3 regions of the Faecalibacterium sp. Marseille-Q4137 genome follow, and region 3 is predicted to be linked to each of the others. Evidence: predicted binding sites of a transcription regulator. Region 3 holds the regulator's gene; each other region holds the start of a gene.
What was found. Region 3 encodes HrcA, which represses chaperone genes, less so after heat shock. Its sites were predicted from a motif close to TGTTAGCACTCNNNNNNNNNGAGTGCTAACA; they were not measured.
Positions count from the first base shown of each region.

Region 1: groES (co-chaperone GroES) is a predicted target of HrcA. The motif match lies at 1,867-1,897, and genes of this name have one in related genera.
Region 2: J3353_RS04115 (Hsp20/alpha crystallin family protein) is a predicted target of HrcA. The motif match lies at 2,137-2,167, and genes of this name have one in related genera.

Region 1 is NZ_JAFREK010000018.1:285-3,559, forward strand. It holds gene J3353_RS08800 (diacylglycerol kinase family protein) at 1-823, shown strand, start outside; gene J3353_RS08805 (PD-(D/E)XK nuclease family transposase) at 914-1,735, shown strand; gene groES (co-chaperone GroES) at 1,975-2,259, shown strand; gene groL (chaperonin GroEL) at 2,308-3,275, shown strand, end outside.
Region 2 is NZ_JAFREK010000006.1:41,237-44,511, forward strand. It holds gene J3353_RS04095 (Fic family protein) at 1-238, opposite strand, end outside; gene J3353_RS04100 (NAD(+) diphosphatase) at 377-889, opposite strand; gene J3353_RS04105 (hypothetical protein) at 892-1,035, opposite strand; gene J3353_RS04110 (hypothetical protein) at 1,104-1,382, opposite strand; gene J3353_RS04115 (Hsp20/alpha crystallin family protein) at 1,539-2,003, opposite strand; gene J3353_RS04120 (hypothetical protein) at 2,219-2,695, opposite strand; gene J3353_RS04125 (purine-nucleoside phosphorylase) at 2,706-3,275, opposite strand, start outside.
Region 3 is NZ_JAFREK010000016.1:41,225-44,499, forward strand. It holds gene J3353_RS08210 (Fic family protein) at 1-416, shown strand, start outside; gene J3353_RS08215 (stage V sporulation T C-terminal domain-containing protein) at 524-1,066, shown strand; gene hrcA (heat-inducible transcriptional repressor HrcA) at 1,419-2,492, shown strand; gene grpE (nucleotide exchange factor GrpE) at 2,489-3,118, shown strand; gene dnaK (molecular chaperone DnaK) at 3,221-3,275, shown strand, end outside.

The DNA of each region.
Region 1 (3,275 bases), on a different contig from region 3:
CCGTGCCGCAGCCCAGGAGGCCGCGCGGGCAGGGGACAGCCTGCGCATCTGGACAGCGGGCGGCGACGGAACCTTCATGGAAGCCATGACCGGCGTGCAGGGCTTTGCCAACGCCGCTGTGGGCTGCCTGCCCTACGGCAGCGGCAACGACTTCCTGCGCACCTACGGCACCCGGGCAGAGTTCACCGACCTCGATGCCCAGCTGGCGGGCGGGGAAGTGACCATCGACTTGCTGGAGACCAATCTGGGCCTGTCTGCCACCATCTGCGCGGCGGGTCTGGACGCGCAGGTGGCCTACGGCATCCCCAAGTTCCGGCGCATCCCCCTGTGCGGCGGCGAGGTGTCCTACCTGCTCTCCATTGTGGAGCAGCTCTGCGGCCACATCGGCCGCAGGGTCACCTTTACCATCGATGACGAGGAACTGACCGTGGACTGCCTGATGTGCGCCATCTGCAATGGCCGGGCCTATGGCGGCGGCTTCCTTGCCGCCCCCGAGGCCGACCCCGCCGACGGCTGGCTGGACGTGATGATCGTCCGCAGGGTGGGGCGGCTGACCATTGCCAAGCTGCTGGGGATGTACAAGAGCGGTCGGCACTTTGTGAACGGCCAGCTCACCGAGGAGGCAAAGCCCTACTTCCTCTACCGCCGTGCCCGGCGGGTGGCGCTGCGCCCCGCCGATGGCCGCGGCCCTATCGTTGCCACCGCCGACGGCGAGTGCGCCCCCTGTGATGCGGTGGAGGCTGTTCTGCGCCCCCTGAGCGGCCGCATCCTCCTGCCCGCCCCGGCGTATGAGCGGTTTGTGGCGAAACACGCCGTGGTATAAAATTTACAGAAATACGCTTGATTTATGAAGAATTCTATGATAAGATGAACCCGTAAGAAGATGTTTGGAAAAAGCAGGAGGGATGGGGCTATGAACTGGTCGGATGCAGAGAAAAAAGAAAAGCGGCATCAGGAAGACCTTGACCGTCTGCGCAGCTTTCGCCCTATGGATGATACCTTTATGCGAGGGCTCTTTAAGGAAAATCTTCCGCTGGCAGAGTTGGTGCTTCGGATCATTACCGGAAAGCCTGATCTGATCCTGACAAAATGCGAGACACAGGCTGATATGAAGCGAGTGACCGGTGCGCGTTCAATCTGTCTGGATGCCTATGCAACCGACAGTGCGGGCAAGAAGTATGACATTGAGGTCCAGCGCGCGGACAATGGCGCAGACCCGCACCGGGCAAGATATCATTCCAGTGTGATGGACGTGGAAAATCTGGACGAAAAGCAGGATTATAAAGAACTGCCGGATACCTATGTTATTTTCATCACGGAAAATGATTACTACAAGGCTGGCGAGCCGGTCTATACGATCCAGAACATGAATCTGACGCTGAACCGCCCGTTCAATGATGGTGCCCATATCCTGTATGTGAATGGGGAATACCGGGATGATTCAGAGATCGGCAGGCTGATGCACGATTTCAATTGCACCAGTGCGGATGAAATGAATTTTGAACTGCTGGCAGAGAGAACACGCTATCTGAAAGAAAACCCGAAAGGAGTGAGCGAAATGTGTAAAGTGATGGAAGACCTGAGAGTGGAAAGTTATACGGAAGGCCGGGAAGAACAGGCCAGAATGATGGCGCAGAAATTGTACCGAAAGGGATACTCCATTGAGGAAATCGCTGATATGGTGGAGTACAGCACCGAGAAGGTGGAGGAATGGCTCACGCCGAAAGCAGGTTGAAACAGGAGAAAAAGCGCCCGGGTATCGCAACGAAAAAATACGATATCCGGGCGCTTTTGCGTTGTCATAAATTCTTAACAAACAAATTTTGAGAAAACCCTTGATTTTTACCCTTGAGATGAGTACAATACACTTAGCACTCAGAGAAAAGGAGTGCTAAACAACCAAAGGCCCGGCAGAAACGGGCCGAAGGTGTCAAAAATGTTTTCATTATATTTTATTATAGGAGGGCAAGAACTATGAAGATCATTCCTCTTGCAGACCGTGTTGTTATCAAGGCCGTTGAAGTCGAGGAGACCACCAAGGGCGGCCTCATCCTGACCGGCAGCGCCAAGGAGAAGCCCCAGGTGGCTGAGGTCGTGGCTGTTGGCCCCGGCGGCATCGTGGACGGCAACGAAGTCAAGATGACCGTGAAGGTTGGCGATAAGGTCCTGACCAGCAAGTACTCCGGTACTGAGGTCAAGGTGGACGGCGAGGAGTGCACCATCGTGCGTCAGGGCGATATCCTGGCCATCGTGGAGTAAGTTTCCCCTCTGAAATTGAAATTTGAGCTTTGAAGGAGCGATTTGATTATGGCAAAACAGATCAAGCAGGGCGAGGATGCCCGCAAGGCACTGTGTGCCGGTATTGATACCCTGGCAAATACCGTGAAGATCACCCTGGGCCCCAAGGGCCGCAATGTGGTGCTGGGCAAGAAGTTCGGCGCACCCGTCATCACCAATGACGGCGTGACCATTGCCAAGGAGATCGAGCTGAAGGACGAGTTCGAGAACATGGGCGCACAGCTGGTGCGTGAGGTCGCAACCAAGACCAACGATGCCGCAGGCGACGGCACCACCACCGCAACCGTTCTGGCACAGGCCATGGTCACCGAGGGCATGAAGAACGTTACCGCCGGTGCCAACCCCATGGATATCCGCCGCGGCATGAGCAAGGCTGTTGCCAAGGCCGTTGAGACCATCAAGGCCCACAGCCAGAAGGTCAAGGACAGCAACGATATCGCCCGCGTCGGCACCATTTCTGCCGGTGACCCCGAGATCGGCCGCCTGATCGCCGAGGCCATGGAGAAGGTCACCTCCGACGGTGTCATCACCATCGAGGAGAACAAGACCACCGCCGAGACCTACAACGAGATCGTGGAAGGCATGCAGTTTGACCGCGGCTACCTGACCCCCTATATGGTCACCGATACCGACAAGATGGAGGCTGTTCTGGACAACGCCGCCGTCCTGATCACCGATAGGAAGATCAGCGTCATCCAGGATCTGGTCCCTCTGCTGGAGCAGGTCATGCAGAACGGCATGAAGCTGCTGGTCGTGGCTGAGGACATCGAGGGCGAGGCTCTGTCCACCCTGATCGTCAACCGCCTGCGCGGCACCCTGAACGTCTGCGCTGTCAAGGCTCCCGGCTTTGGCGACCGCCGCAAGGAGATGCTGCAGGATATCGCTACCCTGACCGGTGGCACCGTTGTGTCCGCTGATCTGGGCTATGAGCTGAAGGACGCTACCGTCCAGATGCTGGGCCATGCCCGTCAGGTCAA
Region 2 (3,275 bases), on a different contig from region 3:
GTCCACTGACCGGGACAGAGAGCAACTGCTTCATACCATTTGTTGAAATTTGCGCGAGGTTCGGCAGGTAAAACAACTTATTTCCAGAAAAATCAGTCAACGGCAGAGGCTGCGCAAAGTTTTGCCGCAGCAATTCGGCAAATTCTTTGACGCTGACAGTCGAGTACTTGTATTCCATCTGATTGAGTTCAAACAAATGCTTATCTGAAAGCATTTTGGCAAACTGTGCCCCATCCATTCTGTCCACCTCGCAGTTGATACTTATTGATACTACATAGTATCAATATACCGATTCTTTATAAAAAAGTCAACCGAAACAGGCCGAACCAACTTTTTTCCATACTTTCCGTCAAAATTCCCGTGGCACAGCCACGAATCACATCTCCATCGGCTTATTCCCCACTTCGTCCAGATACGCATTCAAAAATTCCGCCGCAAGGCTGTTGGGACGGATGTTTTCTCTGGCTGCCTGTGGGGTGAACCACTTGCAGCGGTCCACTTCGTGGTTGATATGCAGCGCCTTTGCGGTTCTGACGAAAGCCGTAAAGTTGCACATCAGCGTGTTGGACGGCTCAAAAAACTTAGTACGGTTGAACCGGAGGTGCTCTACTTCCAACCCGGTTTCTTCCCGGACTTCCCGCACCACGGCGTGTTCTTCTGCCTCACCGCGGTTCACATATCCAGCCACCAGAATATAAGAGGGCTTGCCGTACTGCTGGATGAGCAGGATTTTCCCGGTCTCCTCATCCACAACAATCATGCTGACCGCCACATTGTACATCGGGAACCGGTATTGCTGGCATTTCGGGCAATAAGGCACAATGCCCTCTTCTTCCAGTTCTTTTTCAATCAATGCCGTACCGCATTCAAAGCAATGCTTCTGAATCATTTTTACACTCCAAACACTGTTTTCGTCAGCCGGATACCTGCTGCCGTTTTGGCATAGGTCCACACGCAGCTCAGGTGCGTGATGTCATGGATATTCCCTTCGGAAAAGGCGATCATCTTTTCCATGATCTGTGCAATGGTCATCATTTGTTTTCACTCCCGTTTTTAATACTTAAATGTTCACCTCGATAAACGCGAATTGACCGAGCTGATAGTTACCGTTTTCTAACACTCCATTCATCATCTTGAGCTTTTCTTTCAGCATAGTAACCGCAAGGCATATCCTTTAGAATACCAACAGAATTATCTAAGTCGAATACTGATTTTAAGGATACTAACTTTGCTTCGTCTGTTTCATGTGCTTTTCCACATAGAAATTGCCACATTCCATCATCTTCATCATGTGATACATACAAAATAGGCTCTCCATTCTCTAATATGTGGAAACAGGTTATTGTAGCTGTATTTGGTGCGTCATAAAATGGGAATTTCATATTTAACACTCCTTCAAATTCCGAGTTGCTGTTCTCAGTATACCATGGTTTTCCCTTACGGAAAAGATAGCGAAACAAAAATGCCCCCGGAGGGCTTGTTGCGGCTCTCCGGGGGCATCTTATGTGCGTTGTGCTTTGGCGCACACGACCGGCGTTTTACTCGATCTCGATCAGGTTCGGGTTCTCAGGCAAAGCCTTCGTCTGCTGAGGAGCAGGCAGCTCGACGTGCAGGACACCATCCTCGAACTTTGCGTGGATGTCTTCCTTCTTCACATCGCCCACGTAGAAACTGCGTGCGCAGGTGCCGGAGAAGGATTCGCGCCGCAGATAGCGGCCATTCTTATCCTTTTCGTCATTGCTGTGGCTGCGCACTGCCTGAATGGTCAGGTAGCCGTCGTTCAGATCCATCTGAACGTCTTCCTTCTTGCAGCCCGGCAGGTCAACCGCTACTTCGTAGCCGTTGTCCGTCTGTTTGACATCGGTCTTCATCATGTTTGCACCACGCTTACCAAAGGTATCACGAGCCTCACGGTTCATCATACGTTCCAGTGCAGCGTCATTCCAGAACGGATCGAAGAAATCATCGAACAGGTTTTCATGGAAAACAGTCGGCATAAGCATAAATCATTCCTCCAATCCCGGCGTTCGGGTCGGGGCAAAAAATCTGAAGCGTCCACTCGGAAAGGCTTTCCAGGGAGCCTTGCGGCTCTCCTTTTGCCCTTCCTCCTGAGCACGCCACTGTTATAGCACCATTTGTTAGCAGTGTCAAGTGTAGAGTGCTAAAATTCACAGAAAGATAATTTTCTGATAATCTTTCATGTAATCTTAGGCGTTTTTCAGGCATATGTTAGCCTTAAGCATTTGGCATCCACTCCATTCGCCACCAGAGTAGCAGCGATTTCCTCGAATGTCTTTACTACCTCCATTGCTTTTACCGGAACGACGATTTCGTCCGGTTCTCCTTTCTCCAGGAGACCTTTTGAAAAGCTCATGCCAGGGGTTTTCACTTCGCCAATATTAAAAGCCATCAAGTTCACTTTTCGTCCATCAGATGCCTCAAAATCAAAAAAATTCATAACTCCATCAAACACATCTGGCGACTCAAGTTCTTTACTGTCATAATCCAATATATGCGTATGTTCTGAAACGATTGATTTGATTTTATCCACTTCTGCCTTTTCCAGTTGCAGTCCTTGTGTATTTTCTCTGTTCTCCTGACATTGAACGAAGCCATCTTCTGACACGGACACACGGCAAAGCGGCAAACCCCAGGCATTTGCCAGCAAATAATCAAAAACGATGTTTTCTCTCATCCGAATCTCCTTATCCTTCCACCTTCTGGATCACCGCGCCCAGCCAACGGCACAGGGTATCGCCTGCCTGATTTGCGATCTCCAGCACGCGGGCGTGGCTATGCTTGACCGTCTGGATGCCGGTGGCCATGTTAGTGATGCAGCTGACGGCCAGTACCTTCATGCCCATGTAGTTGCAGACCATGGTTTCCGGCACGGTGCTCATGCCCACGGCATCGGCTCCCATCCCCGCAAAGGCGCGAATTTCAGCCGCCGTTTCATAGCAAGGGCCCATAAAGCCCATGTAAACGCCCTCCTTGTAGGCAATGCCCAGTTCATCGGCGGTCTGCTTGGCAAGGTTCCGCAGTTCCAGACTGTAAGGTTCGGTCATGTCCGGGAAGCGGGGGCCGAAGCGCTCGTCGTTGGGGCCGATGAGGGGGTTCGTGCCCATCATGTTGATGAAGTCGGTGAGGAGCATCAGGGTGCCCGGCGCAAACTCCCGGTTGATGCCGCCGCAGGCGTTGGTCAACACCACCTTTTCCACGCCCAGCAGCTTGAACACATAGAACGGGTAGCAGACTTCCTTCATGGAGTAGCCCTC
Region 3 (3,275 bases):
TGATGCTGTATCAGAATGGATATGTTGTGGGGCAGTACATCAGCATTGAAAAAGCAATTGCAGAGACTAAGGATGAGTACTATGCAGCACTGGCGCAGGCTGATCAGCACTGGCATGAGGAGGAAAATGACCCGACACCGTTCATCAAATATATGCTGGCGGTGATCTGCTCCTGTTATCAGGATTTTGAGCAGCGGGTCGATCTGGTTGGCGGGGGACAGAAGCGCGTGACGGCGTACGAACGAGTGCGCAGTTATGCGATGGAAAAGCTGGGAGCCTTTACAAAACAGGAGGCCGCAGAGGCCTGCCCGGGCTTTGGTACAAGCTCGATTGAAAGCGCGCTGAAAAAACTGACAGAGGAGGGCGTTCTGGAGAGGATCGGCGCGGGCAGAAAGACGCAGTATGTGCGCAGGTAAGGCTCCGGCAGGAGCTGAATGAATAATTCCCTTCCTGTTTCCACAGAATAACCATACTTCACAGAAATCTGGAAGCAAAACCGGAACATGGAAAGGAAGGGAACCTTATGAAAGCAACCGGCATCGTGCGCCGCATCGATGAGCTGGGGCGGGTGGTCATCCCCAAGGAGATCCGCCGCACCCAGCGCATCCGCAGGGGAGACCCGCTGGAGATCTTTACAACGGGGGACGGTGAGGTCATCTTCAAAAAGTATTCGCCCATGGGGGAACTGAGCGGGGTGACGGCCCAGTATGTGGATGTGCTGAGCAAGTGCTTTGCCCTGACGGCCTTTGTCTCAGACCGGGACCGCATTCTGGCGGCATCCGGTGCGGGCAGGCGGGATCTGGCCGACCGCAGCGTGAGCCAGCCGCTGGAAAAGCTGATGGACAGCCGCAAGCCCTACCAGAGCGATGGCAGCCCCGAAAAGGCGTTGCTGCCCTGTGAGGGCTCACCCCGGGCGCTGCTGTGCGCTGTGCCCATCATTGCGGCGGGGGATGTCACCGGCAGTGTGGGCCTGCTTACGGAGGACCGCACTGCCCAGCCCGATGCCGCCCAGCTCAAGGCGGTGAACGTGGCGGCGGCATTTCTGGCAAAGCAGATGGAGGAATAATACCTTATAATAGAGAAGCTGCTGCACAGAGCGATGTGTGGCGGCTTTTTTAGGTTGCGAACCCTCTCCGTCATTGCTTACGCAATGCCACCTCTCCCAAAGGGAGAGGCAAGACATCACAGAGGGCAGATGCTGCTGAATCTGGGATAGCCCTTGGCTCCCCCTTCGGGGGAGCTGGCAAAGCCGTCAGGCTTTGACTGAGAGGGTGTAGCCAGCTTTATGACAGAATTATGAATCTTTCAAAACTTTTCTGAGAAGCTATTGACAGCGCCGCAAAATTGGATATAATGGTCTTAGCACTCAGGAAGAAGGAGTGCTAAAGAACAAAAAGCGAACGAAGGAGGCAGGCGCTATGACGATGGATGCACGCAAACAGCGTGTCTTGCAGGCGATCGTTGCGCTGTATGGCCTCGAGGGCGAGCCCGTGGGCAGCAGTGTGCTGGCAAACTACTTTGATATGGCAGTTTCCAGTGCCACGCTGCGCAACGAGATGGCCGCGCTGACCAAGCTGGGTCTGCTGGAGCAGCCCCACACCAGCGCAGGCCGTGTCCCCAGTGCCAAGGGCTACCGTTATTATCTGGATCATCTTCTCACCGATGACCAGCCGCTGGACCGTGTGACCCGCGCCCGTGTGGACGCGGTGTTCGCGAGCCTTGACCACGAGCCGGAAAAGCTGGCACAGGGTGCCGCCAAGGCGCTGGCCGCCATCAGCGGCTGCACCGCCGCCGTCAGCACCCCCTGTGCTGAGGATCTCTGCATCGCCCACTACGAGGTGGTGCAGGTGGGCCGCAGCGCCGCAGCGGTGCTGGCTGTGACCACTGCCGGTTATGTCCGCACCCGTGTGGCGCGGGTCCGCACCGGTCTTTCCCGGGAAAATGCAGCGGCGCTTGCCGCCCTGCTCAACCGGAACCTGACCTTTGTGGCTCCTGTTGATCTGTCGCCCCGGCTCCTTGCAGAGCTGTGCAGCCAGATCAGCCCGGAGCTGGTGCCGGTGATCAGCGCCGCCGCCGCCATCCTGCAGGATTCCACCCAGCCCCATGTGTATCTGGGTGGTGAGCAGTACCTGCTGGACTGGCCCCAGCTGGACGGCAAGGTGGGCAGCATCCTGAGCCTGCTGAACGACGAAGAGCAGGCCGCCGCCCTCATTGCACCCCCGGCAGAGCAGAGCGAAAGCATCCTGCTGGGCGAGGATCTGGAACCTCAGATCCCCGGCCTGTGCATCGTGAGTGACCGGTATCTGGTGGGCGGAGGCCTCTGGGGCTCCGTGGCCCTCATCGGCCCCACCCGGATGCCCTTCCAGAAGCTGATGCCGCTGCTCCACACCTTTGCCGATCAGCTTGGCGAAGGAATGAGCGGCAAACGAAAAGATACCCCGCAGGCAGCCGCACCCCGGCGGACTGTGATCTATAAGGAGGACCTGGAATGAGCGAAGAAACAAAAAAGACCCCGCAGGCAGAAGAACCTGCCGTGGAGCCCAACACCGCCGAGCAGGCCGCCCCGGAAACTGCACCTGAGCAGGCAGCGGCTCCCGAGACGAACGCTGAAGCGGCAGACCCCAAGAAAAAGGATGGCTTCTTCAACAAGAAGGCCCGGGAGCTGGAGGCTGTGAAGGCAAAGCTGGACGCGGCTGAGAAGAATGCCAATCAGGCCAAGGATCAGCTGCTGCGGATGGCCGCTGAGTATGAGAACTACCGCAAGCGCTCCACCCGTGAGGCTGACCAGAAGTTCAACGACGGCGTGTCCTTTGCCGTGAACCAGATCATCCCCATTCTGGATACGCTGGAGATGGCGGCCAACGCCCCCACCACCGACGAGAATTACAAGAAGGGCGTGACCATGACGCTGGACAAAGCCGCCAAGGCGCTGAGCGTCCTCCATGTGGAGGAGATCGAGGCGCTGGGTAAGCCCTTTGACCCCAACTTTATGAATGCCGTGCAGCAGATCCCCGCCCCCGATGGGCAGGAGAGCGGCACCGTGATCACAGTTTACCAGAAGGGCTACAAGCTGGGCGATAAGATCGTCCGCCATGCCACCGTTGTTGTGGCAGAGTGATTTTGCAAGACCCCGCAAGGGTTTTCAAATATAACATCCGCTTGGTAACATTTGAGCATCATATAAACAAAAAACGTTCTGAATTTGAGAGGAGCTTTCATTATGAGTAAGATCATTGGTATCGACCTTGGTACTACCAACAGCTGCGTGGCTGTTA